DNA from 2 places in the Psychrobacter sp. Ps7 genome. Region 2 is predicted to be linked to the other one. Evidence: predicted binding sites of a transcription regulator. Region 2 holds the regulator's gene; the other holds the start of a gene.
The links. The regulator PhoB, encoded in region 2, activates phosphate uptake and scavenging genes when phosphate is short. The targets are predictions, from matches to a motif close to TGTCATNAANCTGTCATAA.
Positions count from the first base shown of each region.

Region 1: pstS (phosphate ABC transporter substrate-binding protein PstS) is a predicted target of PhoB. The motif match lies at 1,677-1,695, and genes of this name have one in related genera.

Region 1 is NZ_JADQAH010000012.1:66-3,419, forward strand. It holds partial or broken gene I3257_RS06040 (phosphomethylpyrimidine synthase ThiC) at 1-1,082, opposite strand, end outside; TPP riboswitch at 1,331-1,475, opposite strand; gene pstS (phosphate ABC transporter substrate-binding protein PstS) at 1,768-2,931, shown strand; gene pstC (phosphate ABC transporter permease subunit PstC) at 3,128-3,354, shown strand, end outside.
Region 2 is NZ_JADQAH010000023.1:35,474-38,827, reverse strand. It holds gene dtd (D-aminoacyl-tRNA deacylase) at 1-414, shown strand, start outside; gene phoB (phosphate regulon transcriptional regulator PhoB) at 571-1,275, shown strand; gene phoR (phosphate regulon sensor histidine kinase PhoR) at 1,356-2,459, shown strand; gene I3257_RS09080 (M23 family metallopeptidase) at 2,456-3,058, opposite strand; gene I3257_RS09075 (DUF3820 family protein) at 3,254-3,354, shown strand, end outside.

The DNA of each region.
Region 1 (3,354 bases), on a different contig from region 2:
GCAGTTAGCGGCACATAACGCAGCAGTACACCGGCGTGAATGGTGAAGTAATCAACGCCTTGTTCCGCTTGCTCAATCAGCGTATCGCGGAAAATCTCCCACGTTAAATCTTCAGCCACGCCATCGACTTTTTCGAGTGCTTGATAAATAGGGACGGTACCAATCGGCACGGGCGAGTTACGAATCAGCCATTCGCGGGTTTCGTGAATATGATTACCAGTCGACAAATCCATGATGTTATCCGCACCCCAACGCGTGGCCCACGTCATTTTAGACACCTCTTCATCGATAGAAGAACCTAACGCTGAGTTACCGATATTTGCGTTGATTTTCACCAAGAAATTGCGTCCGATAATCATCGGTTCAGATTCTGGATGGTTAATGTTATTAGGAATAATCGCTCGCCCAGCCGCCACTTCGCTACGCACAAATTCAGGGGTGATAATCGCAGGCGTATGCGCCCCAAAAGTCTCGCCTTCGTGCTGGCGCATATCAGTCAAGGCGTGTTGTTTTTGCGTTTCGCGAATGGCGATATATTCCATCTCAGGCGTAATAATACCGCGGCGTGCATAGTACATCTGCGTGACGTTACCTGCTTTGCCATCGACATCTTTGGCGCGGCGAGGTTTGTCGATATGAGCAAATCGTAGATTGGCAGTACTGATATCGCGGGCGCGTGCCATTCCATAAGAGCTAGACAGTCCGCTTAACTGTTCGGTATCACCGCGCTCAGCAATCCAACCTTCACGAAGCTTTGGTAAGCCTTTGGTCAAATCAATCTCGACGTTGGGATCGGTATAAACGCCTGATGTGTCATAAACATAAAATGGTGGGTTCTGTTCCCATTCGTTCTCAGAAACGCCTTGCACAGGGGTAGGATCAAGCGTGATTTCACGCATGGGTACTTGAATATCGGATCTAGAGCCTTCGATATAGACTTTACGGGAGGCGGGGAGTATGCGGTGTAAATCGCGAGCGTCTTCTTCGAAACGAGCATCACTGGCACTGCGGTGAGCAGGGGTCTTTAACGCGTCTGTCTTAGAAGGTTTTTGAGAAGGAGAAGTAGCTAATAAATTTGTCATATGCTGTCCTAGCGTGTTGGTTTTTGAATAAAAACAACACCGCCAGTAGCTGCGGGGGTAGCATCTGTGATCCAGACAAATTTAGCTCATGAGCATCAGCCTACGACCAAAAAATATAGTCGCGGATGATGCTCATCAAACGTTGGACGCAGCTTTATATCAGTCTTCACTACTTAATAGTACATCACGCACATTAAGGGAGTAATGAGGATAAAAAAGGCATTTCTGCACGTCCTTTGCCATAAATAACAAAGTGCTTAAGACTTCCCTGCGTCGGTACTAACCGCATCAGGTTCGGCGGGTGATCTCTCAGCGAATGTATAAAGGCGACTACTTTAATAAAGCAAGTTTAGTAAAGCGAGCCGATAATACACCGCACCCCGAGTCTGTCAGTGTTGTAAATCACATCAATACTAACAAAGTTCTGCAATGAGGGCTAATGATATTTAGATGAAAATATTAGGCGTTGAGTTTGAGGTTCGATGTTTTTATGAGAACGACTCTAGAGTACCAGTGATTGAAATCACTTGATATTACTGAGCTGTAGATAGCTTATCTAAATATTATGTAAAGCGAATGAAAGATTGCAGAGGTTGTCATTAAACTGTCATAAAGATTTGGCAAGATAGCACGCATGTCACAAACAATGCTTTTTTGTATCGTTGTTAAACTTTAGGAGTCCTACATGCGTTATTCGTTATTAGCAGTGGCCGTTAGTTGTACATTAGTGCTTACGGCATGTAATAAATCGACTGAAACGACAGAGCCAGCTGCGGATAGCAGTAGCGCTGTCACCACCACTGAAGCAACTACTCAGACAACGTCTGCTTCTGCAGCAGGTTTTAAATCTGCTGAGAATATCGCTATGAATATCACGGGTGCAGGGGCATCGTTCCCGCAGCCTATCTATGCTAAATGGTCTTACGACTACAACGCTGCTACCGGTGGTCAAGTCAATTACCAGTCGATTGGCTCTTCTGGTGGTATCAAACAAATCGAATCAAAAACAGTCGATTTTGGGGCGTCTGACGCGCCAATGACGCCTGAAGAGCTAGACGCAGCAGGCTTGATTCAGTTTCCGACGGTTATCGGTGGCGTCGTGCCAATCGTCAACATCGATGGTATTGAGCCGGGCGCGTTGAAATTAGACGGTGCAACGTTAGCAGACATCTATTTGGGTAAAATCAGTAATTGGAATGACCCTGCTATCACAGCCATGAACCCAGATTTGACCTTGCCTGATGCTGCTATTACTACCGTATTCCGCTCAGACGGTTCAGGTACAACGTTTAACTTCACTGATTACTTAGCCAAAGTTTCACCAGACTGGAAAGACACAGTTGGTGTTGATAAAACAGTCAAATGGCCAACGTCTGCGACTGGTGCAGGTGGTAAAGGTAACGAAGGGGTGTCTAGCTACGTCAACCGTATGAAAAACTCTATCGGCTACGTTGAGTATGCCTACGCTAAGCAAAACAACATGTCACATACTGCATTGAAAAACGCTGCTGGCAACGTCGTTCAACCATCTGCTGAGACATTTGCTGCGGCAGGTGATATCGACTGGTCAAAACAAGCAGGCTTTTATAAAGTCATCACCAACTCTGAGACTGAGCAAGCATGGCCGATAGCTGCTGCGACCTTTATCTTGGTACATAAGCAGCCAGAGAATCCTCAGCAAGTGGCTGGCGTGTTGAACTTCTTTGATTGGGCTTATAGCCAAGGCGACGATGATGCCATGGTACTCGATTACGTACCATTTTCTGATGCAGCCGTTGCCTTATTCAAGGAAAAATGGAATGAGGTAAAAGGCAGTGATGGACAGCCTGTTTATAAGCCTGCTCAGTAACCTGTTTCTGCTAAATATTCTTTAATACCTTGTCAGTGCCTTACTAGTCCCTTTCGAGTTATCCTCTCGAATAACTATTCTCCGGTAGTTATTTGAGAGGTTTTATCACAGCAAATTTGATGACAAGTTTGTTGTGATAAAACCGAATGAATGCTTCTACTATTTTGACTTGATTCTATTTAATGCTGAGACACTTATGAATGATTTAAGGTCCCAACTGGCTAAACAAAAGCGCTATGACTTATTGTTTGTGAATGCTACTAAGGCTTTTGCCATATTAGTACTCTTATCGTTGGGCGGCATTTTAGTCTCCTTGATCATCGGAGCATGGCCGAGCATTCAAACATTTGGTCTTGGGTTTTATACGAGTAATAATTGGGATACGGTCGCCAATGAGTACGGGGCGCTAGCACCTATCTATGG
Region 2 (3,354 bases):
GTCGATGCGCAGTGTGTTGGTACGATTGAGCAAGGCATATTGGCTTATATTGGTTTAGGGCCTGATGACGACCTAACAAGCGCCCAGCGCATGGTGGATAAAATCCTCACCTATCGTATTTTTGACAATGATGATGATCCTGCCAAGTACGGCAAACTGGATAAAAATGTCCAGCAAGTTGGTGGCGGACTGTTATTGGTATCACAGTTTACGCTAATGGCAAAAACAGACAAGGGTCGTCGCCCTGACTTTGGTGGGGCGATGGCACCTAATGCGGCGCAAGCGTTGTTTGCACAATTGGTCGCCTACGCCAACACGCAACATTCAAACGTGGCAACGGGTCAGTTTGGCGCTAATATGCAAGTGTCGAGCGTCAATGATGGGCCATTGAATTTCTTGTTAGAAGTAGATTGAGTAAACTAAGCATTAGCCGTCACGAGACCTATGAACCGCTTAAAAGTTGAATGTCATTAAGCTGTCATAATTACCCCGTTTAATAGGGAGCAGCAGGCGAGCATTTATCGCCTTTTTTGTCAGCTAAATGTTGTCCTCTAACACTGAGAATGCCGTATGTATAATGAGCAAATTTTGATTGTTGAAGATGAACCTGCGATTCGTGAAATGATCGTCATGACGCTAGAGATGGCGGGATTTGATAGTTTGCAGGCAGCGGATGTATCTGAGGCGCACCAACAAGTGGTCGATCACCGCCCTGCGCTGATTTTGCTAGATTGGATGCTGCCCGGCGATAAAAGTGGCATTGATTTTTGTCGATTGCTCAAAAATGATGAGCTACTTGCTGAGATACCAGTCATTATGTTGACGGCTAAAAGTGAAGAGGACAGCAAGGTGCATGGCCTTGATGCTGGTGCTGATGATTATATGACCAAGCCTTTTTCGACACGTGAGTTAATATCCAGAATCAAAGCAGTATTGCGTCGTAGTAACGCGCTCAGTAGTGATAAACCTATCGAAATCGGCAATCTGAGCCTTGATCCCAAAAGTCAGCGGGTGACAGCGGCTGGTAAAGTGGTTGATGTTGGTCCTACGGAATATCGATTACTGGCATTTTTTATGAGTCATCCAGAGCGTGCCTATACGCGGACGCAGCTGCTAGACCAAGTATGGGGCGGTAATGTATATATCGAAGATAGAACCATTGATGTGCATATCAAACGTTTGCGGACATTACTACGACCGCATCAATGTGATACGTTGATACAGACAGTACGCGGGACAGGCTATCGATTTTCTAGCTTTATTGAACCAATTTAACGGACGGTTTTTATTCGCTATAAAAGCAGTATGTCAATCGTAGCACAGTGAAAAACGGCGAATAGTGATAAGGATGATGGATGAACACCCTAATATCGGCTCAAGGCGACCAACAAAATAAATCACTGCTAGCAACTCAGCAGAATACAACGGATCAACTCAAAAAAATTAGAAGCGCACTACGCGCATTGCGTGATGCGGTGGTTTTGCTCAATGACGATGATGGGCTCGAATGGTGGAATCAGGCCGCCGAAGATTTAATGTTGTTACAGTTATCAGATAAAGGTAAGTGCATTTTTGACTTTATTAGTGCGCCTGAATTTCGTCAGTATTATCAGGCGACGACCAACCCTAACGATGGTGCTCAGGATGGTGTGCACATTGTCTCGTGGCGCGCGCCCAAGCGTTATCTAAAGTGTGAGCTCACGCCTTTTGGCGATGAGAAGCTGCTCATTATTTATGATGTGACGCGCTTGCATCATTTAGAAGAGATGCGCCGCGATTTTGTGGCGAATGTCTCGCATGAGTTACGCACACCGTTGACCGTCATGATGGGTTATCTAGAAAATTTTTCGGATCAGCCAGATATGCCGCCGCATTGGAAGCGAGGGTTTGAGCTGATGAGCCAACAGACTGCGCGTATGAATAGAATTGTGAATGACTTATTGCTGTTATCTCGCATCGAAATCGAAGAAACCCATGAGCTCAGTTATATTGATATGACCAAGCTGCTGACCCATGTTTATGATGATGCGCAAGCGTACAATCAAGAGTATGGGCATACCATTCACTTGCAGATAGACACTTATGACGGACTGTATGGCTCAGAGATGTATCTAAATAGCGCGCTTTCTAATCTGGTGATTAATGCCATCAAATACACGCCCAAGGGCGGTAATATCGCCATTAGCTGGACAAAAACGTCAGAAGGTTGCCGATTTGCCGTCGAAGACAACGGTATTGGTATTGCACCTGAGCATATCGCACGGTTGACGGAGCGCTTTTATCGTATTGATAAAGGTCGTAGTCGGGCGACTGGCGGCACAGGGCTAGGTTTGGCCATCGTTAAACACGTCTTGTATCAGCATGAGGCTAATTTACAAATTGAATCAGTAGAAGGGGTAGGCTCGACGTTCAGTATGGTATTTCCAGCTGCCCACATTAGATCAGCTGCGATACCCTAATCTTTTTGTAAAAGTGGATAGGGGTTCACTGCACTGCCGCTGATATAAATACCGTAATGCACATGTGGCGGCGTACCTTTTGCATTGCCACTGTCGCCGACGTAGCCGATGATATCGCCAGCATCGACCCAGTCGTTTGGACTAATATCTGCATAATCTTCTAAATGCGCATAATAATGCCCTGCGCCGCCTGGTCCAACCACGACCACTACACGACCGCCTAACGTATTTTCACCAACTTTGCTGACGATGCCTTGTGTCGTGGCTCGTATTGGTGTGCCTCGTGCGGCAAAGATATCGATACCTTCATGACTGCGACCTTGACTGCGTGCAGCGCCCCATGTATCTGTTAGATGTTGTTCTGGAAGTGGACTGGGTAAGCTGTTTTCCGTCGGTAGTTCTTGCTGTAACAAACTGAGCTGTTGCCATTTTGCTATCACAAATGACTGAGTTTGTTGGCTGATACTGGGTAAGAGCCTATCAAATACAAATAATAGCATCAACAATACAGCCGCTTTAATAAGCACACTGAGTACACGATTTAAAAAGGTTGGCTTTTTCTTTTGTTTTAATTGCGGATTATTGTCATCTGCTGGCATCTATCTCTCTTTAGTTTTTTAAATGGACTTCAATTGATATTATATAAGTGAAGTTATCTATTCTTTGTATATCATTGTTATCTCTATTTTTTATCCCCATAAATATAACGTTTCTTTTAAAGTTTACGTATTTTTAAAACGTTACATAAAATACCAATGTTGCTATCTATTATTGTTATCCATGGCTGAATCTTTATGACTGACACCGCGCTGATTATCGATACCGAAACCGATCAAGGTCGTGATCCGCGTCCGATTCAAGTGGCGACTATTAATGCGATGACGGGTTTTGAGTG